Regions from separate parts of the Janthinobacterium sp. SUN206 genome, predicted to be linked through region 2. Evidence: predicted binding sites of a transcription regulator. Region 2 holds the regulator's gene; each other region holds the start of a gene.
The links. Region 2 encodes NrdR, which represses ribonucleotide reductase genes. Its sites were predicted from a motif close to CACNANATNTNGTG; they were not measured.
Positions count from the first base shown of each region.

Region 1: O3300_RS14090 (ribonucleoside triphosphate reductase) is a predicted target of NrdR. The motif match lies at 3,664-3,677, and genes of this name have one in related genera.
Region 3: O3300_RS21065 (ribonucleoside-diphosphate reductase subunit alpha) is a predicted target of NrdR. The motif match lies at 4,380-4,393, and genes of this name have one in related genera.

Region 1 is NZ_JAPWIB010000002.1:266,784-276,365, forward strand. It holds gene O3300_RS14065 (heavy-metal-associated domain-containing protein) at 238-501, shown strand; gene O3300_RS14070 (SCP2 domain-containing protein) at 525-1,064, opposite strand; gene O3300_RS14075 (U32 family peptidase) at 1,085-1,981, opposite strand; gene O3300_RS14080 (peptidase U32 family protein) at 1,991-3,025, opposite strand; gene O3300_RS14085 (hypothetical protein) at 3,190-3,600, shown strand; gene O3300_RS14090 (ribonucleoside triphosphate reductase) at 3,724-5,472, shown strand; gene nrdD (anaerobic ribonucleoside-triphosphate reductase) at 5,469-5,669, shown strand; gene O3300_RS14100 (anaerobic ribonucleoside-triphosphate reductase activating protein) at 5,659-6,366, shown strand; gene O3300_RS14105 (Pls/PosA family non-ribosomal peptide synthetase) at 6,515-9,582, shown strand, end outside.
Region 2 is NZ_JAPWIB010000002.1:792,529-802,110, forward strand. It holds gene O3300_RS16475 (GspH/FimT family protein) at 1-261, opposite strand, end outside; gene O3300_RS16480 (type IV pilin protein) at 304-807, opposite strand; gene O3300_RS16485 (PilC/PilY family type IV pilus protein) at 866-4,732, opposite strand; gene O3300_RS16490 (PilX N-terminal domain-containing pilus assembly protein) at 4,825-5,388, opposite strand; gene O3300_RS16495 (PilW family protein) at 5,487-6,446, opposite strand; gene pilV (type IV pilus modification protein PilV) at 6,443-7,012, opposite strand; gene nrdR (transcriptional regulator NrdR) at 7,255-7,716, opposite strand; gene glyA (serine hydroxymethyltransferase) at 7,861-9,108, opposite strand; ZMP/ZTP riboswitch at 9,220-9,344, opposite strand.
Region 3 is NZ_JAPWIB010000004.1:88,212-97,793, reverse strand. It holds gene O3300_RS21095 (ABC transporter substrate-binding protein) at 1-486, shown strand, start outside; gene O3300_RS21090 (hypothetical protein) at 550-1,089, opposite strand; gene O3300_RS21085 (inner membrane protein YpjD) at 1,417-2,220, shown strand; gene O3300_RS21080 (PP0621 family protein) at 2,217-2,477, shown strand; gene O3300_RS21075 (sigma 54-interacting transcriptional regulator) at 2,598-3,677, shown strand; gene ampD (1,6-anhydro-N-acetylmuramyl-L-alanine amidase AmpD) at 3,655-4,266, shown strand; gene O3300_RS21065 (ribonucleoside-diphosphate reductase subunit alpha) at 4,658-7,609, shown strand; gene O3300_RS21060 (ribonucleotide-diphosphate reductase subunit beta) at 7,728-8,879, shown strand.

The DNA of each region.
Region 1 (9,582 bases), 530 kb from region 2:
TCCAGCGCTGTCATAGCGTTCTTATCAGAATGACAGTATCGCGCAGCAGGGCACGCTTGTCGACTGGAATACGGCAACTGTGTACAAAACAACAGCACTTTCAAGGTGACCCGCAGGGCTGGGGATTAATCCAGATCAATAAAACCGCAAATACAAAATAAATCTTGCGTGCTGCTCTGGACGGCATGCGCATGGCTCGCCTACGCTGTTTTTTTATCTGAAAAACAAGAGGAACCCATGCAGACAGCACGCTTGAATATTATCGGAATGGATCATGAAGGCTGCGCCGACAGGCTGACGGGCGCGCTCGAAGCCGTCACGGGCGTGGCCACCGTGTGCGTCTCGCTGGCGCGCCACGGCGCCACGGTGCAGTTCGACGAACGGCTGGCCACGCAGGAACGCCTGCTGGCCGCCGTCAATGACGCCGGCTTCATGGGCGAGGCGACGGATGAAGAACAGCTGGCCTCGTGCAGCGGCGCCTGCGGCCACTGCCGCCACTGAGCGCCCGCCCTCCCTTTTTCCGCTCAGCCTTCGCGCGCGCCCCGGTCGCGCAGATGCGCCAGCACGCGGCGCGGCCCCAGCGCCTGCAGGTCGAATGGCGGCAACTCGATGGCATCGAGCGTATTCTTGAACAGCAAGCCCAGTTCCGTGTCGCCTTCCAGGCTCAAACGGCGGCTGAAGAACAGCGTGTCCGGATCTTCCTGGCGCCGCGCCAGCAGCATCAAATCATGCACGCTGGCGGCGATGCACAGGTCCGGCACGTCCGCATAGCGCTCCGCCACGAACACCGTGCCCTGCCACTCGAAGTCGAAGGCGATGCCCGCGTCCAGCAGCCGCAAGCGCAAGCTGCGCCCTTCCAGGCTGCGCCGCACGTCGTCGGGCAATTGCGGCGCCAGCAGGCGGTTCAAGCCCTGCACGAACAGCCAGGAGGCGGGATACGGGGGCAGTTTGGACAGCAATTCGGCCAGCGGTTCCGGCAGCCGGTACGACACTGCGGGCTTGCTCATGCCGGGACGGGCGGGGACCGGCGCCGGGACGGGCAATCTTTCCAGTTGATCTTGCATGGTGCTTCCTTTCGAGGCGTTCAATGGGCGGCGTGCTGTTCCATGCCGGGCTGGCCGTGCCAGTAGCCGTCGCAGGCGCCGGCCGGCTGGCAGGCCGCCAGCTGAGCCTGGGCGCCGATGCCGCTGACCTGGCCGCGGCGGGCGCGGTCGAAGATGGCGATGACCTGTTCCGTATGCATGGCCTGCGGGCTGATGCGCGCCACCGCCACGCCCATGTCGCGCATGGCGTCGAGTTCGCGCACCAGGTTGTAGACGAGCGCCGACTGCGTCTGCGTGCCATTCAGTACGAGGAAGGGCACTTCGTCGCGCGTGCGCAGCAGCAGGCCGTCCGGCTCTTCCAGGCAGCTGTAGCCGCAATCGTCCTTCGGCAGGTTGCGGTTGCGCGCCGTGAAGCAGCGCGCGGAAAACGCCAGCGGCATGCGCCCGTAGGCGAAGACTTCCGTCTCCAGCCCTTCCGGCTTCTGGCGCTGCATCTCGGCCAGCGCCGTCTGCCCCATTTCCAGCGGCATCACCCAGCGCCGCGCGCCCAGGCGCGCCAGCAATTGCAGGCTGGGGCCATTGAACAGGTTCAGATGGGGACCGGCGACGAAGGACGTGCCCTTTTCCATGCAGTGCACGGCGCCCATGTCGTTGGCCTCGACGCCGTAGCGGCCATTGCCCGTGATGCGGCGCAGGGTCGCCAGTTCGGCGCCCGCCTCGATCAGCGCCTGCGTCGACAGCACCACTTCCTTGCCGGCGGCGGCCAGCATGTCCGCGATATCGAGCCAGTCGGCCAGGCGCACCTCATGCCGGCGCGAGCAGACGGTTTCGCCCAGGTAGACGATATCGACGGCGGTACCGGCGATCTGCTGGTAAAACTCGAAGACGGTGGCGCGCGGCCAGTAGTACAGCAAAGGGCCCAGTGAAAGCTTCAGCATGTTCATCCTCTATTTCCAAGATCTGTGGTAAGCGCCCAAGGTGTGCTGCTGGCCTTCGGCCAGCTTGTCCATGGCCGCCATCCAGCCCGGCTTGACGGCATAGCGCGCATTGCCTTCGCGGCAGGCGTCGATCGCTTCGCGCCACACGCGCGTGACCTGCGCCACGTACGCGGGGCTGCGCTGGCGCCCTTCGATCTTCACGGCGCGCACGCCCATGGCGATCAGCTGCGGCAGCAGCGCCAGGGTATTCAGGCTGGCCGGTTCCTCGATGGCGTAATACTCTTCGTCATTGACTTCGAAACGCCCCTTGCACAGGGTGGGATAGCTGGCGTTTTCGCCGGGCGCATAGCGGTCGATCAGCACGCCGTTCAGGCGCGACTCGAGGCCGTTCGGCGTTTCCAGCCAGCGCACGGATTTCGCCGGCGAGCACACGCCGTGGGTGTTCGGCGCCTCGCCCGTCGCATACGACGACAGCGCGCAGCGTCCTTCGACCATCACGCACAGGCTGCCGAAGCCGAACACTTCGATCTCGACTTCCGTCTTGGCGATCAGTTGCTCCACCTGCGCCATCGACAGCACGCGCGGCAGCACGGCGCGGGCGATGCCGAAGTGTTCATGGTAAAAATTGATGGCTTCGTAGTTGGTGGCCGAACCTTGCACGGACAAGTGCAGGCGCAGCTGCGGGTGGTGCTGGGCCGCATACGCCATCAAGCCCGGATCGGCCACGATCATGGCGTCGATGCCGGCATCGGCGGCGCGGTCGATGGCGCTGCGCCACACGGCCCAGTTGTGCGGCTGCGGATAGGTGTTCAGCGCCAGCAGCACCTTGCGCCCATATTGGTGGGCGTAGCGCACGCCCTCGGCGATGGCCTTCTCGTCGAAATTGAGGCCGGCGAAATTGCGCGCATTGGTGGCGTCGCGAAAACCCAGGTAAACGGTGTCGGCGCCATTGTCGATGGCCGCTTTCAAGGCAGGCAGGCTGCCGGCGGGGCAGACCAGTTCCAGCGGTCCGGCCACGCGGGTGGCGGTGGTTGATTCAAGCATCATGGTGTTCACAGTCCTGTATCGGCTCAGGGTGCAGACTATAGCCCCGCCCAGGCTGCCCAGTCCTTGACGCAGGTGAAGGAATGCATGCATGGCTGGTGCGCGTTCAACTTGCTTGACCTGGCTGTAAAATGCCCCCTTTTCTCCCTCTTCGATTGCCCGCCATGCCCCGCAAACCGCTGCTGATCTTTCTGCTCACCCTGTTCCTCACCGTGCTGCAGGTGCAGTGGGCCTCCCCCACGGAAGGCTACGACGCCGAGGCGCTCTCCGTGCTGTCGCCCGAAGTACTGGGCGCGTATCCGGGCGTGCTGCTGCTGTTCCTGCAAGCCGTCTTCGCGCGCCGCGCCATGCCCGTGACGCGCCAGGCCGCCATCTGCACGGGACTGCTGGCCCTCTACTGGCTGCTGGCCAATTACGTCACGTTCGACGCGCGCGTGGCCAGCTGGAGCACCTTCTCGGCGCGGGAAATCTGGGCGCACGTGCTGCCCGCCTCCATCCTCAGCATCGCCGTCTGCGGCGCCGCCTACTTCGCCGCGAGCGCCTTCATCCTGCGCCAGGGCCGCCTGAAAAAGTAAACGGGGGCGCTTTTTTCACCTGCATCAAGGATTCGTCATGCCACTGCACGCGCCCTTTGACGCCACTATATTTAGTGATTAATCTCCATAAAAACACCACATGTTGTGTTTATTGGAGGTTTCATGACGACAAATGCAGTTTCCCCCACACGCGGCCAGGTCGATGTCGCCGCGTCCATCAATGAATACCTGGACCGGCGCGACTGGCGTGTCAACGCCAACGCCAACCAGGGTTACTCGCTGGGCGGCCTGATACTCAACGTGTCGGGCAAGGTCATCGCCAACTACTGGCTGGACCAGGTCTATCCGCCGGAAGTGGGCGCGGCGCACCGCGAAGCGGCGCTGCACATCCACGACCTCGACATGCTGGCCGGCTATTGCGCCGGCTGGTCGCTGCGCACCCTGCTGCATGAAGGCTTGAATGGCGTGCCGGGCAAGATCGAGTCCGGTCCGCCGAAACATATGTCGAGCGCCATCGGCCAGATCGTCAATTTTCTCGGCACGCTGCAAAACGAGTGGGCCGGCGCGCAGGCGTTCAGCTCCTTCGACACCTATATGGCGCCCTACATCCGCAAGGACAGCCTGCGCTACGAAGACGTGCGCCAGTACATGCAGGAACTGATCTTCAACCTCAACGTGCCATCGCGCTGGGGCACGCAGACGCCGTTCACCAACCTCACCTTCGACTGGGTCTGCCCGGACGACCTGCGCGAGCAGATTCCCGTCATCGCCGGCCAGGAGATGGACTTCAGCTATGGCGAACTGCAGGCGGAAATGGACATGATCAACCGCGCCTACATCGAGATCATGATGGCGGGCGACGCCAAGGGACGCGTGTTTACCTTCCCCATCCCCACCTACAACATCACCGAGGATTTCGACTGGCATAGCGAAAACGCCGAACGCCTGTTCGAAATGACGGCCCGCTACGGCCTGCCCTACTTCCAGAATTTCATCAATTCGGAACTCAAGCCGAACATGATCCGCTCCATGTGCTGCCGCTTGCAGCTGGACTTGCGCGAACTGCTGAAACGGGGCAATGGCCTGTTCGGTTCCGCCGAGCAGACGGGTTCCCTGGGCGTGGTGACGATCAACTGCGCGCGCCTGGGCCACCTGTGGCGCGGCGACGAGCCAGCCTTGATGGCCGACCTGGACCGCCTGCTGGAACTGGGCAAGACCAGCCTGGAAATCAAGCGCCGCACCATCGAGGAATTGATGCAGCAAGGCCTGTTCCCGTACACGAAACGCTATCTGGGCACCCTGCGCAACCACTTTTCCACCCTGGGCGTGAACGGCATCAACGAGATGATCCGCAATTTCAGCGGCGACGCCTGGGACATCACGACGCCAGAAGGCCACGCGCTGGCCGTGCGCCTGCTCGACCACGTGCGCGCCCGCATGGTGGCCTTCCAGGAAGAGACGGGCCATATGTACAACCTGGAAGCGACGCCGGCCGAAGGCACGACCTACCGTTTCGCCCGCGAAGACCGCAAGCGCTATCCCGCCATCCTGCAGGCGGGCACCGTCGACAACCCGTACTACACGAATTCGTCCCAACTGCCCGTGGGCCACACGGACGACCCGTTCGAGGCGCTGGAATTACAGGATGTGCTGCAGCGCAAATACACGGGCGGCACGGTGCTGCACCTGTACATGACGGAAGCACTGTCCGACGCGAACGCCTGCCGCGAACTGGTGAAACGCGCGCTGAGCCGCTTTTCGCTGCCCTACATCACGGTCACGCCCACGTTTTCCATCTGCCCGCGCCACGGCTACCTGGCCGGCAAGCATGAATTCTGTCCCACCTGCGATGCGGAGCTCATTGCCCGCAAGCAAGCCCAACCTGCTCCATCACTTGAGGAAACGCCATGAATGCACGTCCCGACTTCACTCCCGCCATCACCCTGCTCGATACGGAACGCCAGCGCTGCGAAATCTGGACGCGCGTGATGGGCTACCACCGCCCCGTCGCCTCGTTCAACATCGGCAAGCAGGGCGAATTCCACGAGCGCCAGTATTTTACGGAAGCGAGCGCCCGGGTTGGCCAGCCCGCCTGCCATGGCGGCTGAATTGAAGGTGGGCGGCCTGACGCCCTTTTCCGCCACCGACTATCCAGGAAAACTGGCGGCGGTGGTGTTCGTGCAGGGCTGCCCCTGGCGTTGCGGCTATTGCCACAATCCGCACCTGCAGGCGCGCACGCCGGAAGGCGCCATGCCGTGGCAGGACGTCCTGACCTGGCTGCGCCGCAGAACGGGCCTGGTCGACGCCGTCGTCTTCAGCGGCGGCGAAGCGTGCATGGATCCGGCGCTGGGCCGCGCCATGCAGGACGTCAGGGAACTGGGTTTCGGCATCGGCCTGCACACGGCCTGCATCTATCCGCAGCGCCTGCAGGAAGTGCTGCCCCTGGTCGACTGGGTGGGCTTCGACATCAAGGCGCCGTTTGCCGACTATCGACATGTGACCCGCGTGGCCGGCAGCGGCGACCCGGCGCGCGCCTGCCTGGACGCCATCCTCGCCAGCGGCGTGGCCTACGAATGCCGCACCACCACCCATCCGGACCTGCTGCCGGACGACCAGCTGCTGGCCCTGGCCTCCACTCTGGCCGCCAAAGGCGTCGATAACTACGTGCTGCAGCAATTCCGCGCCGAAGGCTGCGCGGATGCGGCACTGTCCGGGCGCCCCCTGCACGGCTATCCGGCGGCGCGCACGGTGGCGCAAATCGGCGCCATGTTTCCCCGTTTTACATTCCGTAACCATGGCAGTTGAGCCGACAAGCAGATTATTTCGGAAAGCCCCGCAAAATTCCCCGTTCTGCAACGCTGAAATGTCTTGCGTGCTGTAATGTATCAACTGTGCTGCGCACCACGCGCAGCCCGTCAGATTCCTCACACCGCATTACAGATAAGCGTCATCCATGAACGATTTCACCGCAGCCAGCCCAGGCACCCCTTCCACCCATGCCGACATCCTGTACGGCCCGCCGCGACCGGATTTGCTGCGCGAGGAAGTGCTGGCCGACCTGCTGGAAGCGACGGCCCGCCGCTGCCCGCAGCAAATCGCCCTGATCGATGGCGCGCGCCGCATCACGTATGCGCAACTCGATGCCCAGGCGGGCCTGGCCGCGTCGCGCCTGGTGGCGGCCGGCGTGAAGCCGGGCGACATCGTGGGCCTGTGGCTGCCGCGCGGCGCCCATTTGCTGCTGATGCAGGCGGCCATCGCCAAGGCGGGTGCCGCCTGGCTGCCCGTCGATGAAGACACGCCCGTCGAGCGCCTGCAAGTGTGCCTCGATGACGCCAATGGCGCCGGCGTCGTCAGCTGCGCGCATTTCGCGCCACGCCTGGCGGAGGCCAGCGTGGGCCGCCCCGTGTGGACGGCGGAAAGCCTGCTGGCGCCCGCCGCGCCGGGCGAAGTGCTGCCCGCGCGCGGCGCCGTGCTGCCCGAACACCCGGCGTACGTCATCTATACGTCCGGCTCCACGGGAAAACCGAAGGGTATCCTGATCAATCAACGCAGCATCTGCCACTTCCTGCGCAGCGAAAACGCCGTGCTGGAAGTGACGCAGGACGATACCGTCTACCAGGGCTTTTCCGTCGCCTTCGACATGTCGTTCGAGGAAATCTGGATCGCCTACCTGGTGGGCGCCACCCTGTGGCTGGGCCCCAAGGATATCTCGGGCGACCCGGAAGCCTTGCCGCGCGCCCTGACAGAGAACAAGGTCACCGTTCTGCACGCGGTGCCGACCCTGCTGGCCCTGTTCGCCGAGGAAGTACCGAGCCTGCGCCTGATCAACCTGGGCGGCGAGATGTGCCCGGAGTCGCTGGTCGAACGCTGGTCGCGTCCGGGCCGCGCCATGTTCAACACCTATGGCCCTACGGAGGCCACCGTCTCGTGCAGCCTGGCGCGCCTGCGGCCCGGCGAACCGGTCACCATCGGCACGCCGCTGCCCAACTATGGCTTGCTGGTGCTGCAGGTGGCCGAAGCGGGAGAAAACCGTCCCCTGGCCCTGCTGCCTCGCGGCGAGACGGGAGAATTGTGCATCATCGGCCCCGGCCTGGCCGAGGGTTACCTGGGCCGGCCCGACCTGACGGTGGAAAAATTCCTGCCCAATCCCTGGGCGACCAGCGACGATGACGCGCGCCTGTACCGCACGGGTGACCTGGCGCGCATCGATGCGGACGGCCAGGTGCTGTGCCTGGGCCGCGCCGACGACCAGGTGAAAATTCGCGGCTTCCGCGTGGAGCTGGGCGAGATCGAAGCCGTGCTGGCGCAGCAGGCGGGCGTGGGCACGGTGGCAGTATTGCTGCGCAAGGACGACGGCATCGACCAGCTGGTGGCGTATATCGTCGGCAGCGACGAGGCGCCCGAGGACGCCCTGGCGGCGAAAACCCTGCGCACTGCCCTGAACCTGCATTTGCCGCCGTATATGGTGCCGGGCCGCTTTGAATTGCTGCCGCTGATGCCGCGCCTCACTTCCGGCAAGATCGACCGGAAAGCATTAAAGGCCATGCCATTGGCCACGCCGCCCGCAGGCGAGGCGGGCGAATCGGACGTGCCGGAAACGCCGGCCGAAGCGGCCCTGTTCGCGGCGCTGGCCAAGCTGTTTCCTGGCCAGGCGATCTTGCGCCAGCTGGATTTTTTCAGCGACCTCGGTGGCCATTCCTTCCTGGCTGCGCGCCTCGCATCCGCCCTGCGCGCCGATCCGGCCTACGCCCACATGACGGTGCGCGACATTTACCAGAACCGGCAGATCGGCAAGATCGCCGCCGTGCTGGGTGAAGCGCCTGCGCTGGCCACCCCGGAAGCGGAATGGACGCCGCCATCGACCTGGAAGCGCTGGCTGTGCGGCGCCGCGCAGGCGGCGGCCGTGCCTGGCCTCGTCACCCTGCGCATGGCGCAGTGGATGGCGCCCTTCTTCACTTACCACTTCTTCACGGGCGACACGGGCGATACGGTGCCGCGCGCCATCGCTGCCTCGATCGGCGTATTCCTGCTGGCGACGCTGGCCGAATTTGCCATTGCGATTGCCGGCAAGTGGCTGATCGCCGGGCGCCTGAAGCCGGGCAGCTATCCGCTGTGGGGCGTCACCTACTACCGCTGGTGGCTGGCAGACCGCCTGGTCGAATCGGCGCCCGCCTACCTGCTCAGCGGCTCGTCCCTGAACAGCTGGTGGCTGCGTGCGCTGGGCGCCAAGGTGGGCAAGGAAGTCGTCATCGGCTCGATGACCCTGCGCGCGCCTGACCTGCTGGCCATCGGCGACAACGTCAGCGTGGGTAATGCCGTCAACTTTGAAAACGCCAGGGTCGAGCGGGGCCGCCTGTTGCTGGGCCAGATCCGCATCGGCGACGATGCCTGCATCAGCTCTTACGCTATCCTGGAAGGCAATACCAGCGTGGGCGCGTTTGGCCACCTGGAGGGACAATCGGCGCTCGCCGATGGCGCCTCGGTGCCGGCCGGCAGAGTCTGGACTGGCTCGCCCGCGCGCGATATCGGCCCGTTTGACGTGGCTAGCCAGCCGCCGCGCCCCGCCGTCTCGCGCCTGCGCCTGACGGGCGAAACCCTGTTCTTCTGCTTTGGCATGGTCCTCATCGCCGTGCTGTTCTTCATGCCCGTCTTCCCCAGCTTCGTGCTGATCGACTGGTTCGACGAGCGCGAAATGATGCCGTGGCTGCAGGGACGCGACGTGACGACCCAGCTGGCCCGCTACTTCCTGCTGGCCTTCCCCGCCAGCGCCGTGCTGATCGTGCTGACGGCACTGCTGTCGGCCGCCATCCGCTGGGGCGCGCTGCCCCGCTTGAAGCCGGGCAGTTCGCCCGTGCACAGCAATATCTATTGCGCCAAGTGGCTGGTCAGCCATATCCAGGAATCGAGCCTGAACGTCCTGCACGGGATTTACGCCACCGTCTACGCGCCCTACTGGTACCGCCTGCTGGGCGCCAAGGTGGGCAAGGGCGCCGAGATTTCCACGGCGCTGGGCGTGGTGCC
Region 2 (9,582 bases):
CGGCATCAGCAGCACGCGCTGCCCCCGCGCCATCGCCTGCGCCCGCGTCAATTCGATGGCCGAGAACAAGTCCGTGGCCGCCGCCCGCACCTGCTGGCGCGCCAGCACCTGCTGCAGACTGGGCATGGCGGCGGCCGCCAGCAGCGCGGCAATCGCCAGCACGGCCAGCAATTCGAGCAAGGTATGCCCCGCCCGGCGTGGCTGCTTGCGCGAACGGACAAACCAGGGCCGGCCGCAGGAAGGCGAAAGGCGGCATGACAGTAAATCCCCCCTGCCTCGTGCCCGCGCCAGCGCAACCATGGCCTAGGGCCAGCAATGGCTGGCGGGACCGCTGCTGCCGCGCTGGCCCGTGCTGTTCAAGGACAGGACGCCGCAATCGGCATCCTGGAATTGCGCATCGACCTTGGCCGTGCCCGGCATGGCCCGCAACAGCACGCATTGCCCGATAGTCGCGCCGGGGCAGGCCAGCGCCTCGATTTCATACGCGCTGCCGGCAGCCGGTCCTTCGCCGGACCACCAGGGAAACTGCTGCGCCTGCAGCGCGGGCGACGCCGAGGAAAAGGCCAGATAGTGATTGTTTTGCGAATAATAGCGCTCCTGCTGCTGCATCAGGCGCAGCAGGGCCGCCTGCCCCTGCACCCGCTTGGCGCGCACGACATGGCCGTGGTAAGCGGGCGCGGCCAGCGCCAGCAACAGGCTCACGATCGCCAGCACGGCCAGCAGTTCGATCAGGCTGAAGCCCGGCGGGTTGGCAGCAGGAGCGCCTCCGTTTGCAGTGCACCAGTTCCGCCTTGCCAACGTCCCCATGCGATTTCCCCCTTTCCAAAAAGCGCCAGCCGATACGCTGCGCCGGCCTTGCCCACGCCTATTTTTTCTTGGCCGCCTCGTGCAATTCGCGCCAGTTCGCCACTTCACGCCAGCTGAGGCGCCGTGCCGGCAGCGATGCGCTGACGACCTTGAGCGCCGCCCCGCTGCCTGCGCCGGGCAAGCCCGGTTGCAGCACGGCCAGTTCCTTGCGCCCCTCGGCCCGCCCTGCCGCCGTCGGGGCGCCCACCGTGCTGTTCAGTTCGAGCGCCAGCGGCGGCGCGCGCGCCAGGCCATCGAACAAACGCCCCGTCTGCGCGCCCGCCTGCACGACACCGGCGCCATCGGCGGCAAAACCGCTCAGCACATCGAGCACGTACAGGCGCGTGGCCGGCTTGGCGCAAGGGTCGCGCCCCGGCAAGACGGTGTTGAAGATCACCTTGCCGGCGGCCAATACGGGACTGCTGACGCTGCGTTCGCCCGTTTGCCCGGTATTGAGGAAATCGAGGTACCAGCCGCGCATGGCGTCGCTGCCCGTGTAGCGCAATTCGGCGCCGTCGACGCGCACGCCGCCCGCCGCCTCGCCCAGGCTGCGCTGCTCCAGGTCGGCCCGGCTGCGCGTGGAAGATGATTCCCGCACATCGTCGTGCACGGCATAAAACGATTGCGACAGGAAGGCGGAAGGCCAGGTATCGGCCGCTTCGACCAGCTTGCCCGTGCCGAACAGCAGCACATAGCCGCCTCCGGGCGCGTAGGCCACGCTCAGTTGCTGCGTCACGGGCTGGCGCCGGCCCTGCGCATCGCGCGCGACAAAGACGAGCTTGCGTCCCTGCCCCTCCTTCCACGGCGGCCCGCCAGCCATGTCGAGGCGCCAGATATTGCCCTGCAAATCGCCTGCATACATATACGCCAGCGCGCCGTCGCTGCCCGGCACCACGGCGGGCGGACCCAGCGCCCGGGGCATGGCGTCCACATCCGCATCAACGTTCGCGTCCGCATCAGCGTCATGGCCGCCCCCACCACCGCTGGCCACGGGCACCTTGAGGCGGAAGTAATTACTTCCCAACACCCATGGCGTGCCGGGCGCCTTGTCCAGCGCCAGCAGGAAGATGGCGGCGGCCGATGCGGGCGCCGTCGTGTCCTTGCCATCGTTCACATGATTGTTGTAGCCGCTGGCGACGATGGCAAAGTCGCGGTAGGCCGGCGCGGCCTCCTTGCCGCCCATATTGATGCGGGCGAAGGCGGGCGGCGCGCGCACATTGCCCATCAGCCTGTCGTCGCGGTCCGTAAATTCCCACAGCGCCCCGTCTTGCCCGAAGCGCGCCGGGTCGGTGATGTCGAGCGCAAACACACCCTGCGCCCCGCCGCCCATGCCCGACACCAGCACCGTCTTCCAATGTCCCAGCGCCAGCACTTCCGCCGTGGCCGCCGCACCGTCGAGCAGCGGGCCGGAGCTGTAGTGAGTGCTTGCAGCGGCTGGCGCAAGGTGCAGCAGCGCTTGCGGCAGATAGGCAAACAATTCGCTGCCCGTGCGCGCATCGAAGGCATGCAGCAAGCCGTCGCTGGCGCCCAGGTACAGCATTTTGCGCCGCTGCAGCAGCGCCTGGCGGTGCAAGCCATAGCCGGTACCCGGCATGCCCAGCCCGGGCGCGCCCACGTACACGAGATTGCCATAGGGTGCTGCGCCCAGGCTGCCTGACCTGCGCCGCAGGAAACCGCCTGGCTGGCCCACCTCGTGCGTGCGCTGGCCCAGCAGGTACGCCAGGCGCGCCTCGCCCCGGCCATCGCCACTGTCGAATGCGCCGCGCTGCGCTGCGTCGAGGCGGTTCCAGGCCAGCGGCATCAGGCTGCCCTGGGCGTCGAGCGTGTAGACGGGACGCAAGGACGCAGGCGCGCCATCCGGCACGGGCTTGTCCTGTCCACCGGCAATCCACCATGGCTTGCCGGGAAGCAATGCGCCATCGGCTCCCACGGCAAACGCGGTGCGCGACAAGGTCATGCCGCCGTCGGCCAGGCGCAGCTGCGTCTGGAACCAGTATGCCTCTTCCGTGCCGGTGGCCAGCGCCATCAGGGCCGGCCCTGCGAGCGCCGCCGGCAAGGTGCCCTTATCGGCTGCTGCGAAGGCTGCGCGCAGTCCCGCGATCAGGGCGGCCGGATCGCTGCCGGGCAAGTAATGACCGGGCCAGCGGCCATCCAGGCTCCATTCATCCAGCGCGCCGCCCGTCGCGCTCTTGAAGGGGTTGGCGTCGCCATTCGCATCGAGAAAGCCGCCATACTTGGACGCCAGCAGCAAGGGTGTAGAGGCGGGAGTGGCGGCAGATTCGCCGGCCGGGTCGCCCTGGCGCAAGTCGCCCGCATAGTGCTCGACCTTTGCACCGCCGTCGTTCTTGCCGCCGGGACGCAAGGCCTGCACGTGCGACCAGTAGGCCAGGCCCGCCGCATGGTAGCTGGCGCCGCCCGCTCCGTCGGCCAGCCATTCCAGCGCCGCCAGTTCCGGCCGCGGCGCGGGATTGCCGGGCGTACCACCGCTTTCCAGGCTGCCCACCGCATGCGTCCAGGCCATCGCATCGAACGGCGGCGGCGCAAAACTGTCCGGCGCGCGGGCGCGGTCGCCGGATGCGGCAGGAGGGACCGGGACATTGCCGGGCACGTAACGGTCGCCCGCCATGCCCGCATCGCCGAGGCTGACGACGATGTGGCGCTGGCAACTGGCCGTTTGCGGGTCGCTCCATTGGGTCACGACCGGCAAGCCGTCGTCGATGGCAGGCGGGGCCGTGGCAGGCGGCACCGGGGCGCTCGCTTGCCGTCCCTGCAGGTAGCGCAGCGATTCGTACAGCAATTCGGCCAGCGGCGCCGCCCTGGCGTACGCGCCAGGATGCCCCGCATTGCCGCGGCCCAGGCCATTGATGTAAGCGGTCACCCCGCCGCCAAGGCCCGCGCCCTGGGCCGCAGCTTCGGCCAGATACACGCCGGTGGCGGGATTCCACTCGGCGCCGGCATTGTCTTGCGGCAAATAGTCGGGCGCCGTCCAGCGCTGCCTGCCCACGTGGGCCAGCGGCGCGCGCAGCACGCCGCCATACGCGGGGCCGGCGCTGGCGGGCATGCCGTTCAAATGACCAAACACGCCCACGCGCACCCTGCCGCCATGGCGCTGCACGGCGCCCACCGGCTTGTAGTTCTTGCCATACGCCAGGCACAAGTCGTCGCGCAGCGGTCCCTCATCAGCGTCGCACACGCGCACGCGCGCGAGGAACACCCCGTGCGTAGCAGCAAGGCTAGGCGCATCGCAAGTGCCGCCCGCAGACTGGCCAAGGCTGGCGTCGCCGAACAGCAGGCGGTTGCGGCAGGACACGATGGCCAGTTGCGCCAGCGCAAATGGCGTCGCCGCCACCACGCCGGCCTGCAAGACCTTGCGCGGGAAAAAGACGGGGTGGGCAAAAAAGTCGATGGGGCTGTCGGCGTCAGGCAGGTGGGCGCGCTGCAGCACCGTCTTGCGCACTTCGTCGATGACGCGGTCGCCGCCCGTCAGCGCATAGCGGACGAGGTCGAGCATGCTGGTGCTGGCCCAGTTGAGAAAGTTGCCGCTGAAACTATCGCCGCCGCAACCGTGCAGCGCATCGGCCGGTTTCAGCACGGAGAAGTAAGCGGTCGCTACGCGCAAGTCCGGCAGCATGACGCCATCCTTGCTGCGATACGGATAGCTGTAGCACATGCGCGCATGAAAATACCCTGCGTACTCGCGCTGCGGCGCATACTCGCCGCCATATGCGGCAGCGGCCGCCGCATGCGTGAGGGACAGGTTGAGCAGCAGATTCGGCGGCACCCTGGCGCCGTGCAAGCCCGCGTCGGCCCGCGCCAGCGTCACCGGCGGGACGGCGGCGGCAAGGGCGCCGCCGCAACAGAGGCTGGCCAGACAGGCCAACAGCATCAGCCAGACGCAGCCGGCATGCCGCCGGGCAGACCGCAAAGCAGGCCACAAAGTGGACGGCAAAGTGGGTGGCAAGATGAACCGCGGCGCCCTCATGGCCCCGCTCCCGCCGCCTGTTTGCGGTAATAGCTTTGCAGCACGACTTGCGTGCTTTCCTGCGCGCCAAAACCGATGGCCGTGATGCGGTACACATAGCTTTCCGTGGCCAGACCACCGGCCGCTGCCGTGGCCTGCGCGCCGGGCGGGTGAAACGGCAGCAGTTCGATAAGGTAGCGGGGCCGGCGCGACGGCAGGAATCCCTGCCCCGTCTGCATGACGGCGCCCGTAAACTGGCCGTATGGCACGGTGCGGCTGCTGGCTTCGGCGCCATCGAGGTCCGTACTCAGCCAGAGGGCCGGCGCCTCCGGGGCCGCGGGCAGGCACAGGCCCAGCGCGCCGCCCTCACCACAACCCTCCGCGAACCCGGCCGCACTGCCTGGCGCGAAGAGGCTGCTGCGTCCCGGCGCGCCGGGCAAGCCTTCGATATCGTTTTGCGCATCCACCAGTGCCTCCTCCGCAGCCTGAAACGCGATCTGCCGGTCGCGCTCGCCGCGCGCCGCCTTTTCTCCCTGCAAGGCCATCTGCGCCGCCGATATGCCCAGCAACAAGATGATCACCAGAGCACATACACGAGGGTGGCGCCGCCGCATCGCGCACGAGGTGGGCGCCAAGGCACGCAACAGCGGACGCCCGCGCCAGCCATCGCGCCGCCCGCCTAGGCCGGCCCGTTGCGCAGCATGATGCTCGTCTGCACCAGTTGCCGCAGCCGCGAACGCGTCGCGGCAGGCAAGGATGCGCGCGCAATGCGCACGCCAGTGTCGCCGGCGCCATGCGCCTCGGCATACGCCTTGCCGAACAGGTCGAACTGCGCCGGCCCCAGTTCCGCCATCTTGTCGGCCTGTTCCGCCTCGCCATGCAGCAACAGCGCCACGCGCACGCTGGCCACGCGTTTCCAGTGCGTGCGTCGGTGAAAATCGCGCTGGCGCGCGGCCGCGTCCGCCCCTTCCAGCAGCAGCGCCGCATCGTAGGCGTCGAGCGCGCTGGCGTTGACATAGCGGTTCGCCACGCCGTCAGGCGGCGTATCCGTGTCGAGGCCATACAGCACCTGGAAAACATCGACGCCACGGATGACGGCGTCCGCGCCCCAGCCGTTCGCGCCGCGGTACTTGCAGCGCAGCTCGCCTTCGCCATCGGCGCCCTGCGCCACGTAGAAAATGCTCCAGCCCCGCTGCGCCTCCGTTTGCGCGGCGCCCACGCCAAAGCCGGCGCAATTGAGCACGGAACCGTCGCCGCCCTCTTCCTTGCCGACGCCGTAATAGCGCAGGGCCAGCACGTCGCTGCCATGCAGGGCGCCGGGCAGCGCGCCGCTGATGCCGTCGCTGTTCTTGCCCAGGCTGCGCGCGTCGAGCCCGGCGATATTCGCGCTGTCGTAATCCGCATGGGCGACTGGCGCGGCGCTGCTGTCCCAATTCACATACGCCGTCTGGCGCACGGCGCGGGCGATGGCGTCGAGCGCATAGCGGGCGTTGTCATCCAGGCGCGCGCTGGCGGACTGGTCGCCATAGCTGCCGCTGGCCGCCAGCAGCACGCTACTGGCGGCCAGCATCAACAGCGCACCGAGCGACAGGGCCACCAGCAATTCGACCAGGCTCATGCCACGATGCCCGCCGTTCATGCGCCGCCCCCGCCCAGCTGGAATGCCAGCCTGGGCAGCGACTCGCCTGCCGCATTCACGGCGGGCGAGCCATCGGGCAGGCGGCCGCGCCAGCCCAGCTTGATAACGATGGGCGCCCCCTTGCCGCCGCTGCACGCCCACTGCAAGCCCTGGGCGGCGGCGTCCCACGCGGCAAGGTCGCGGCAGATGCGCAGGCGCGCGCCGGGCAAGGCCGCATGCAGCCCTTGCTTCCATTCGGCGACGTCGAATTGCGCCAGCTCGGCCGCGCTGCAGGCGGCAGCGCCAAGACAGTCCGGCGCGCCACCGCCAGCTTCGGCGCCGTCCGCCGCCGCGTAGGCCACGTTCAGGTAGGGATTGCCCGCATCGGGGCCATTCATGAGCACGTTGTTCGCGCGCATGCGCTCGGCCATGCCGGCGGCCAGTTGCACGCCCGCCGACAACAGCGCCGACTCGTGGCGCGCGCGCAGGGCGTTCAATTGCAGGACGCTGGCGCCCAGCAGGCCCAGCGCCAACAGCAGCAGCGACACCAGCACTTCCACGAGGCTGCTGCCACCCGCAGGAAACATAGTGCGACCGTCCTTGCGCATGCGCTACTCCCTTCCGCAGAAAGAGCCGCAGGAACAGGCGGCCCAGCTACAAGATAGGCGCGCGCAAAAAACCGCGTCTGCGCTAGCGCAAACAGGACGATGATAAGTCGAGAAGAACGGCGGTGGGATTGATCAGACCGCTTGCCAGGCAAGCGCTGGCATGGTGAACACGGGGCGCATGAGCGGCCCCGTTGCCGGCAAAGTGAATATCCAGGTGAGCGTCAGGGCTTGCGCGCCTGGCCCACTTCGGCGATCGCGTCCTGGAACTCGGCCAGGTCTTCGAAATTCTTGTAGACGGAGGCAAAGCGGATGTAGGCGATCTTGTCCAGGCGCTTGAGTTCCTGCATGACGAGTTCGCCGATATAGCCGGATTCGACTTCGCGCAAGCCGCTGGTGAGCAGCTTTTCCTGGATGGACGCGATGGCCGTATCCACAGAGGCGGCCGCGACGGGACGCTTACGCAAGGCCAGCATCAAACTGCCGCGCAACTTATCCGCAGCGAACTCCGTCCGGCTGCCATTCTTTTTGACGACGGCCGGCATGATAAGTTCAATGCGTTCGTACGTGGTAAAACGCTTGTCGCATTTGCCGCAGCGGCGGCGGCGCCGAATGGCATCCCCTTCCTCCGATACGCGCGTATCGAGAACCTGGGTGTCGCCGTGCTGGCAAAATGGACATTTCATGGGCTGGCTACAACTTTATAGTAATAATTACGGGAAATCGCCGCCCTTGTACAAAGGGCGCCCGAATCACTCCGGGCGCCCTTGGGCACGACTGGAATGTGTCATACAGAATCTTACTCCGTATGACACATTCTGGACAAATAATTATGCTGCGTACACTGGGTGCGCGTCGGCCAGTACTTTCACGGCCGCTTTCACGCGCTCGATGGTGGCGGCGTCATGCGGATTGTCCAGCACGTCGGCGATCAGGTTGCCCACTTCTTCCGCTTGCGCTTCCTTGAAACCGCGCGTCGTCATCGCCGGGCTGCCCAGGCGGATGCCCGAGGTGACGAAGGGTTTTTGCGGGTCGTTCGGGATGCCGTTCTTGTTGCAGGTGATGTGCGCGGAACCGAGGATGGCTTCGGCTTCCTTGCCCGTCAGGTTCTTGGCGCGCAGGTCGACCAGCATGACGTGCGATTCGGTGCCGCCGGAAACGATGCGCAAGCCGCGCTTGATCAGGGTTTTCGCCAGCACGTCGGCGTTCTTGATCACTTGCTTCTGGTATTCGACGAATTCAGGGCTCAGCGCTTCCTTGAAGGCGACGGCCTTGCCGGCGATGACGTGCATCAGCGGGCCGCCCTGGATACCTGGGAAGATGGCCGAGTTGATGGCTTTTTCGTGTTCGGCCTTCATCAGGATGATGCCGCCGCGCGGGCCGCGCAACGATTTGTGCGTGGTCGAGGTGACGAAGTCGGCGAACGGCACCGGATTCGGGTACAGGCCGGCGGCGATCAGGCCGGCGTAGTGGGCCATGTCGACCATGAAGTAGGCGCCCACTTCCTTGGCGATCTTGCTGAAGCGTTCGAAGTCGATCTTTTTCGAGAATGCCGACGCGCCGGCGATGATCAGCTTGGGCTTGCGTTCGCGGGCCAGGCGCTCCATTGCCTCGTAGTCGATGTCTTCTTCCGCCGTCAAGCCGTAGGAAACGACGTCAAACCATTTGCCGGACATGTTCAGCGGCATGCCGTGGGTCAGGTGACCGCCTTCGGCCAGCGACATACCCATGATCAGGTCGCCTGGTTTCAACATGGCGAAGAACACGCCCTGGTTCGCCTGCGAGCCGGAGTTCGGCTGCACGTTCGCGCATTCGGCGCCAAACAGCTGTTTCACGCGGTCGATGGCCAGTTGCTCGGCCACGTCGACGTATTCGCAGCCGCCGTAGTAACGCTTGCCCGGGTAGCCTTCGGCGTACTTGTTCGTCAGCTGCGAGCCTTGCGCTTCCATTACGGCTGGCGACGTGTAGTTTTCCGACGCGATCAGTTCGATGTGGTCGTGCTGGCGCGTGTTCTCTTTTTGAATGACGGCGAACAATTCAGGATCGACGTTGGCGAGGTTGTGATCTTTTGCAAACATGTAAAAACTCCAAGTATGAGGGTGCTTGTACTGGCAGGTTGGATCGAATGAGGGGAGCCGGCGTTAAGTGAATAACAACATTGGACAGGCAGCCTCTTCGTGCTTTTCCATAGTGGCTACCCAGGCGAACGGCTGATGAAAAATCTCACGTTTCCCGGTGGGTGCCCACCTTTCGCCGGTTTGCCGACCGCCATTCATGGAGATCGCCCGACTTTTCGCCAGTCACGTGAGACGTAATGGAAGTCAAATTGTAAGTTAAGTACCCAAATTGAGCAAGGAATGCAACCGTGCGGCTATAATCGCCGCGCGCCATCGCCGCCCGGGCGCGGCCACAGGCCGCCCCGGGGATGGCCGCGGCTTTTAAGCTGGGCTTAAACCTGGCCATGGCATGTAAGCGTATGTTACGAAGCTTGCCATTGCACACGCCGGATTTACAATGCTGCGGTGCAACTTATATGCAGCTTTTGCATGGCT
Region 3 (9,582 bases), on a different contig from region 2:
TACGCCGACTTGAACCAGGCGCTGATGGGCAAGAATATCGACGCCATGATGCAGTCGGAGCCGCAATCGTCGCAGGCCATCAACAAGGGTTTCGGCACCGAAGTCATCAAGCCGTACGACACGCCGATCGGCGAACCCGTGCGCACCATGGTGATGACGGAAAAGTTTTACAAGGAACGCCGTCCCGTGGCGGAAAAATTCATGCGCTGCTTCGTCGAAGCCACCAAGGCCTTTATCGACAACAAGGCGACGGCGGAAAAGTATGTGCGCGAAGTGGTGTTCCGCGGCCAGATCACGAAGGATGACTTCGACGACGCGATCAGCAATTCGCCGTATTCGTATGACATCTCGCCCGAACACATCCAGATCACGACGGACGTGATGGTGAAAACGGGCGTGGGCCGCATGACGAAGCCGCCCGTGGCCAGGGACTGGGTCAAGACGGACTTGCTGGAGCAGGCGAAAAAGAGCCTGAATGTGAAGTAAATCAGGAAACCATGAAAAAAACCTCCGCGCCAGTGCTGGTGCGGAGCTTGTGGCGGGTTGCCTTTAGCGGGCGTTGAAACCCATCCAGCCTTTCTCCGTCTGGCGGAAGCTCAGCGTGTAGATGCGGGTCAGCTCGTCGCCTTTCTTGAGCTGGCGGCTGATGATGGCGCCGTAATTGTCTTGCACGATCTGGTCCGACCACTGCATCAGGTTCTCGAAACGTTCGGCCGTCATCGCCGCCTGGCGCGCCAGCAGCGGCGCGGGAATCGCCTTTTTTTCCTGCTGCTGCGCCCAGAATTCGCGGAAAACCTTGTTTTCACCGCCCATGCCGCGCGCCATCAGGCCCAGGCCCATGGTCATGCCCACGGAGCCATCCGTCTTCGCCTCTGTTTCGAGCCTGTCGGCCACGTCGGCCAGCAATTCCAGGTAGCCCACCTTGGCGCGCAGCACGGCCGAGCCCTTGATTTCGTACTGTTCGTTCTCTTTCCAGCCATTGAGCTTTTCCAGCTTCGCGATGTCGAAGTACTGTTTGTACAGATCATAGCTTTGGATGGACGTACGGAAGTATTCCTCGTACGTGGATTGGGAAGGTGCATCTTTCATGCAGCCGCCTAATATAGTACAGGCGGCCAGCAAGAGACAGGTCCAGGACAATTTTAGAAAAGACATGGCGGGGGGGCGGTGGCGTCAGGGTGGATAAATATTGCTTTGTGGACATAATTATAGGACTGGCTAATCAGGATGGCAACGTACCCGCAGCGCGGTGACAGTGTGCCGCAGGAAAGATTGCCGAAATCTTGAGGGTGCGCCACCCCGTCATGCCTCAGGCGCGATATCATGGCAGGCTTGCGGCATTGGATGACGGCGTCGTGCCTGTCACCCGGGCTGTCGCCTGAATCGCGCTTGTCGGCTATGGTGTAAACTTAAACTATGCAGATCTATTTCTTTTTCATCGCCGCCCTGTTGTATGCGGTGTGCGCGGTGCTTCCCTCGTCCCGTGCCCGGCTTATTGCCGGCCTGACCGGCGTCGCCTGGCTGGCGCACGCCGCCACCCTGTGGTTCGACCTGATGGCGCCGGGTACCTTGCGCTTCGGTTTTTCCGCCATGCTGTCGGCCGCGCTGTGGGTCTCGGTGGGCGCTTACTGGATAGAGAACCGCAATTTCAGTCTGGACGGCTTGCGCCGCATGGTCATGCCCAGCGCCGTCCTCGCCATCGGCCTGGCCTGGGCCTTTCCCGGCAGCCAGGTCAGCATGGAAGGCAAGTCGGCCGTCTTCGGCTGGCATATTGCCGTGGCCGTGCTCGCCTACAGCACCCTGACGATTGCCGCCTTTCACGCCGTGCTGATGGCGCTGCAGGAATCGCGTTTGCACACGCGCAGCGAAAGCCGCGGCTTCATCGGCACGGCGCTGGACCAGCTGCCAGCCCTGCTGACGATGGAAAAGTTGCTGTTCCGCATGATCGGCCTGGGGTTTATTTTGCTCAGCCTGACCGTGCTGTCGGGCATCGTGTTTTCCGAGCAATTATTTGGCAAGGCGCTCAACTGGGATCATAAATCCGTGTTTACCATGCTGTCGTGGCTGCTGTTTGCCTCGCTGCTGGCTGGCCGCCGCTTCCGCGGCTGGCGCGGCAAGACGGCCCTGAGTTTTACCCTGGCCGGTTTCGCCACCTTGCTGCTGGCTTATGTCGGCAGCCGTTTTGTACTGGAAGTGGTTTTACACCGAGGATTCGCATGACACGTGTTTTATTCTGGCTGGCGCTGGTGTTCCTGGTGCTGTTCGCTATCCGCAGCAAGATCCGTGGCATGCAGCAGCGGGCCCGCGCGCAACAGCAGCAGCGGCCGAATCCGTTTACGCCGCCGGTGCGGCCGCAGGAATTGCCGGATGCCGAGCTGATGCTCTGCTGCGCCCATTGCGGCGTGTACTACCCGGCCTCGGAAAACGTGCAGGCCAAGGGCCACGACTACTGCAGCCACGCGCACGCCACGCTGTAAGGGGCGGTCCGCAGGCGCGCGTGCGTTGCTCATCCGTATCGTAACGTCCTCCGGCATCCGTCCGGCGTAGCATCTGCAGCAGGCGGTTCGTCGCCGCCATTGCAGAAAGGCGCGCTCACCATGTCCCATCCCAGCCCTCGCTCCATCCCGCCGACCGCCGACGGCATGCCGCCGGCGCCGCAACTGAGCGGCAACTCGCTGCCCATGCAGGCGCTGCGCGCGCAGATCGGCCGCATCGCCCGCTGTGGCGCGCCGGTGGCCATCCGCGGCGAATCGGGCACGGGCAAGGAGCTGGCGGCGCGCGCCATCCATGCGCAGGGCGCGCGCGCCAGTTTTCCGTTTATCGCCGTCAACTGCGGCGCCATTCCCGAAGCGCTGATGGAAGCGGAATTCTTCGGCTGCCGTCCGGGCGCCTATACGGGTGCGCTGCACGAGCGCCAGGGCTTGTTCCAGGCGGCCCACGGCGGCAGCTTGCTGCTCGACGAAGTCGACGATCTGCCGCTGGCCATGCAGGTGAAACTGTTGCGCGTGCTGCAAGAGCACCGCGTGCGCAAGCTGGGCGGCAGTACTGACGAGGCCGTCGACGTGCGCATCCTGTGCGCCAGCCAGCATGGCCTGACGCGCGGCGTGGCGGCCGGGACGTTTCGCCAGGACCTGTTTTACCGCCTGAATGTGATCGAGCTGGCGCTGCCGCCGCTGCGCGAACGGCGTGGCGATCTGCAGGTATTATGTGAGGTGATCCTCGCGCGCCTGTCGCCGCGCCGGGTCGTGAGCCTGGCGCCGCCGGTGCTGGCGGCCCTGGCCGCATATGCGTTTCCCGGCAATGTGCGCGAACTGGAAAACGTGCTGGAACGGGCGCTGGCCTTTGCCGATGGCGGCGTGATCGCGCTCGATGGGCTGGCCTTGCCCTCCGCGGCGGGCAACGTGCCCTTGCGGGCGGCGCCGGCCATGCCGGCTGTGTCGGAGCGGCAACAGTGTCTGCCCGGCATGGCGGCGTATGGCGTGGCCAAGGTCTTGCCGCTGGACGTGTATTTGCGCCAGGCCGAGCGCGACATGATCATGCTGGCGCTGGTGCAGGCGCGCTACCACCGCGCACGGGCGGCGCGCCAGCTGGGCCTGAGCGTGCGCCAGTTGCGTTACCGTATGCAGAAATTGACGATACAGGAAGCCCTATTTGATGAGCGTATGGACGATAGATGAAGACGGCTGGTGCGACGGCGCGCTGCGCTATGACTCGCCGTACTGCGATGCGCGCCCGGACGGTGTGCAAGTCGATTTGCTGGTGATCCATAGCATCAGCTTGCCGGGCGGCCACTTTGGCGGGCCGCATGTGTCGGACTTGTTTACCGGCCGGGTAGATTATAATGCCGATCCTTCTTTCGCCGACCTGCGTGGCTTGCAGGTGTCGGCGCACTTTTTTGTGCGGCGCGATGGTGCGCTGTTGCAATATGTTTCTACTGATCAACGTGCCTGGCATGCGGGCGCGTCCACCTTCGAAGGACGCCCGCAGTGCAATGGCTATTCCATCGGTATCGAAATGGAAGGCGCGGACGATGTGCCTTTCCAGCGGCGGCAATACCATGTCCTGGCGGCACTGACGGCGGCACTGGTGGCGCGCCACGGGCTGTCGCAGGTGCGCGGCCACGAGCATATCGCGCCGGGAAGGAAGACGGATCCGGGGCCGTTTTTTGACTGGCATTTTTACCAAGAATGCTGGCTGGAAACCCTGCGCGGACAAGCTGCGTTAGCGCTTACTTCGCGGGGATTGGGCTTTCCATCCATGCCCTGAAAAGTCAACCGAAATCGTATAAGAAAAGACAAAAAATTACGCGGACGGATGCCGGAAAACTATTGCATCGCCCTCCGATGGGCACTACAATTAGTACAGAAGTTGGATGTAAAGACTATATGTAGTGCCATCACAGACGTTTTCAGAATTATTGTCAAAGCTACCCGGATTGCTGATAAAGCACTGGAACTGGCGGTTCATCACCCTCGATCGTGTTTCGCGCCAGCCGGGCAGTGCGGTGTGGCGATCTGGATACTGAGCTGTTTTATGCATTACAAATTTACTATTTAGCAACAAACACCTGAAGAAACCCTGACCATCGGGCGTTCTATTCAACAACACACGCGGCAGCAAAACTGCAGGCTGACTTTAGCTGACAACGGGAGCTTCAATGCAATCACCTCAAGATATTTCCATCCATCCAACGCCAGTATCGCCAGCGCCAGGCGCGGCCAACAGCGTGGCGAGCACGGGCGCGGCATTGGGCGACTATCGCATCATCCGCCGCAACGGCGCGGTGGTGGCATTTGAGCCTTCGAAGATCGCCATCGCCATGACCAAGGCGTTTTTGGCCGTTAACGGCGGCCAGGGCGCAGCCTCGGCCCGCATCCGCGAACTGGTGGAACAATTGACCGACGGCGTGGTCGCTGCGCTGGTGCGCCGCCATCCGGGCGGCGGCACCTTCCATATCGAAGACGTGCAAGACCAGGTGGAACTGTCGCTGATGCGTTCGGGCGAGCACGACGTGGCGCGTGCCTACGTGCTGTACCGCGCCAAGCACATGGAAGAGCGCCGCCTGCAGAAGGAAGCGCAGGGCGCTTCCGCACAAGTTTCCGCACCACAATTGAATGTCACCGACAACGGCGTGCGCCGCCTGCTGGACATGCAGGAAGTACGCGACCTGATCAACGCCGCCTGCGCCGGCCTGGAAAAGCACGTCGATGCCGACGCCATCCTGGCTGAAACGGTGAAAAACCTGTACGACGGCGTGCCCGTCGAAGAGCTGCACAAGTCGGCCATCCTGGCGGCGCGCGCGCTGATGGAAAAAGACCCGGCCTACAGCCAGGTCACGGCCCGCATCCTGCTGCACACGGTGCGCAAGGAAGTGTTCGGCAAGGAAGTGCCGCAAGCGGCCGCTGCCGCCGAATACCTGACGTATTTCCCGCAATACATCGCCAAGGGCATCGCCGCCGAGCTGCTGAACCCGGTACTCGCCAGCTTCGACCTGGAACGCCTGGCCAAGGCCCTTGTTGCCGACCGCGACTTGCAATTCGGCTACATCGGTCTGCAAACCCTGTATGACCGATACTTCCTGCATATTCAGGACGTGCGCATCGAAATGCCGCAGGCGTTCTACATGCGCGTGGCCATGGGCCTGGCGCTGAACGAGGCGGACCGCGAAGCGCGCGCCATCGAGTTCTACAGCCTGCTGTCCTCGTTCGACTTCATGAGCTCGACCCCGACCCTGTTCAACTCGGGCACCCTGCGCTCGCAGCTGTCGTCGTGCTACCTGAGCACCGTCTCGGATGACCTAGAAGGCATCTACGACGCCATCAAGGACAACGCGCTGCTGGCCAAGTTCGCCGGCGGCCTGGGTAACGACTGGACGCCAGTGCGCGCCCTGGGCGCCCACATCAAGGGCACCAACGGCAAGTCGCAAGGCGTCGTGCCGTTCCTGAAAGTGGTCAACGACACTGCCGTGGCAGTCAACCAGGGCGGCAAGCGCAAGGGCGCCGTCTGCGCCTACCTGGAAACCTGGCACATGGACATCGAGGAATTCCTCGACCTGCGCAAGAACACGGGCGACGACCGCCGCCGCACGCACGACATGAACACGGCGAACTGGATTCCCGACATGTTCATGAAGCGCGTCATGGAAAAAGGCGAATGGACCCTGTTCTCGCCGTCGGACACGCCAGACTTGCACGACAAGGTCGGCAAGGCTTTTGAACAGGCTTACGTGGGCTATGAAGCCAAGGCCGCCGCCGGCGAAATCCGCGTCTTCAAGAAGATCGCTGCGCTGGACCTGTGGCGCAAGATGCTGTCGATGCTGTTTGAAACGGGCCACCCATGGATCACGTTCAAGGACCCTTGCAACATCCGCAGCCCGCAGTCGCACGTTGGCGTCGTCCACAGCTCGAACCTGTGCACGGAAATCACCCTGAACACCAGCAGCGATGAAATCGCCGTCTGCAACCTCGGTTCCGTAAACATGCCGGCGCACATGAAGGAAGGCAAGCTCGATCACGTCAAGCTGGCCAAGACCGTCCGCACCGCCATGCGCATGCTGGACAACGTCATCGACATCAATTACTACGCCGTCGACAAGGCGCGCAATTCGAACATGCGTCACCGTCCGGTCGGCATGGGCGTGATGGGCTTCCAGGACTGCCTGCACATGATGCGCATTCCGTTCGCCTCGGACGCCGCCGTGTCGTTTGCCGACACCTCGATGGAAGCCGTCTGCTACTACGCCTACCTGGCGTCGACGGAACTGGCCGAAGAGCGCGGCCGCTATGAATCGTATGCCGGTTCGCTGTGGGACCGCGGCATTCTGCCACAGGACTCGGTCAAGCTGCTGGCTGAAGAGCGCGGCGGCTACCTGGAAGTCGATTCCTCGTCGGCCATGGATTGGACACCGGTGCGCGAACGCATCGCCAAGTTCGGCATGCGCAACTCGAACTGCGTGGCGATCGCCCCGACGGCGACGATTTCGAACATCATCGGCGTCTCGGCCTGTATCGAGCCGACATTCCAGAATCTGTACGTGAAATCGAACCTGTCGGGCGAATTCACCGAGATCAACGGCTACCTGGTGCGCGACCTGAAGGCGCGCGACCTGTGGGATGAAGTCATGATCTCCGACCTGAAGTACTTCGACGGCTCGCTGGTGAAGATCGACCGCATCCCGCAAGACCTGCGCGATATCTACGCCACGGCCTTTGAAGTGTCGCCAAGCTGGCTGGTGGAAGCGGCTTCGCGTCGCCAGAAGTGGATCGACCAGGCCCAGTCGCTGAACATCTACATGGCTGGCGCATCGGGCAAGAAACTGGACGAGACCTACAAGCTGGCATGGCTGCGTGGCCTGAAAACCACCTACTACCTGCGTACCATCGCCGCCACCCACATGGAGAAATCGACCTCCAAGACGGGCGCCCTGAACGCCGTGGCAGTCGATGGCGGCATGTCGGCCAGCGCGCAGAGCGCCCAGGCGGCGGTCGTGGCGGCAGCAGCAGTGGCCGTGGCGCCGGTAGTGGCAGCGGCAGCGGACGACGCCGATGGCGAAGCTTGCTACCTGCGTCCGGGTGACGATGGCTTTGAGGAATGCGAAGCCTGCCAGTAAGATTTTAGTTGTCAGCCCGGCACGGTCGGGCTGATTCAATGTTGTCAATGTCCGCATTGTCCGATACAACGGGCCTGTTGCGGATCGCCGGTTCGCCGGCATGGAAAGGAAGAAGAATATGTCGTTGTCATGGGATGATGAAACCACGTCGGCAGCTGCGCCGCGTCCGGCGCAGCAAGCGCCACTGGGTAATACCGAATTGAACCTGCCGGCCGGTGCCGAGCCGTCCGAAGCGAACGCCGAGCAAGTCGCGCGCCGCGTGAATGCCGACGACAAGCGCATCATCAACGGCAAAACGGACGTCAACCAGCTGGTGCCGTTCAAGTACAAGTGGGCGTGGGACAAATACCTGGCCGGCTGCGCCAACCACTGGATGCCGCAGGAAGTGAACATGCAGCGCGATATCGAGCTGTGGAAAAACCCGAACGGCCTGACGGACGACGAGCGCCGCCTGGTCAAGCGCAACCTGGGCTTCTTCGTGACGGCCGACTCGCTGGCCGCCAACAACATCGTGCTGGGTACCTACCGCCACATCACGGCGCCGGAATGCCGCCAGTACCTGCTGCGCCAGGCGTTCGAGGAAGCGATCCACACGCACGCCTACCAGTACATCGTCGAATCCCTGGGCCTGGACGAAGGCGAGATCTTCAACGCCTACAACGAAGTCAAGTCGATCCGCGACAAGGATGAATTCCTGATTCCGTTCATCAACACCCTGACCGACCCGGCGTTTGTCACCGGCACGGTGGAAAACGACCAGAAGCTGCTCAAATCCCTGATCGTGTTTGCCTGCCTGATGGAAGGCCTGTTCTTCTACGTCGGCTTCACGCAGATCCTGGCACTGGGCCGCCAGAACAAGATGATGGGCGCGGCCGAGCAGTACCAGTACATCCTGCGCGACGAATCGATGCACTGCAATTTCGGCATCGACTTGATCAACACGATCAAGATGGAAAACCCGCAGCTGTGGACGGCAGCCTTCCGCGAAGAGATCAAGGACCTGTTCATGAAAGCCGTGGAACTGGAATACGCATACGCGGAAGACACCATGCCGCGCGGCGTGCTGGGTCTGAACGCGCCGATGTTCAAGGGCTACCTGCGCTTCATCGCCAACCGCCGCGCGCAGCAGATCGGCATCGAGCCGCTGTTCGCCCAGGAAGAAAATCCGTTCCCGTGGATGAGCGAAATGATCGACATGAAGAAGGAACGTAACTTCTTCGAAACGCGCGTGACCGAGTATCAAACCGGTGGTGCGCTGAACTGGGAGTAACCCTTTTTCAGTCAACGCCCAAAAGCGCCGTCATCGAGACGGCGCTTTTTTTTCGTCAGCATGGCGGCGGAAAAATGCGTGCCTCATCGCGTCATGCGACGAGGTTTGCAGCAGGATTTTCGGCTGCCGCGAATGGCCGCATCGCGGGCCCCAAAAATCATTTCCGGAGACGCTGGCGGCGGCATTTGCCGCGCGATTGTGCGATAGCACGCGTAACGTGCAAAAAAGCGGGCGAAAACGTGTCGTGCCGGTTGCGCATTGACAAGGTTTTCGTGTACTTTATGAGATTGCAAATGCGAGCGTTAGAATGCGGGGTTTTTTAACCAGCGCGGTAGCGAAAAAACCTCGCAAAACAGGGATACAGATTTACACGGATATGCACAAAACCACACCGTTTTCGTCTGCCGCCGTGCCCGAATTTTTTCAGGCATGGCGGTTTTTTATTTGACGGATGGGTGTTGTGGCGAGCGCGATGCGAGGAGCGAAAAAACGCACGGCATCGAAAACGAATGACCGAATTCAGACTTTGCCACCAGCTGCGAGATAAAGCAGGGTGGCACCGACGATGGCTGAAGTGCTGCAAACGTGAGGAGTTGCAGCAGTTCAGCTGGTGCCGAATTCATTAGCGCAAACGACCGTTTGTGCCGATGAATAATTCGCCTGGCCTATCCCTGTGGTGGGTCGGACGGGTTTAAATCTTGTA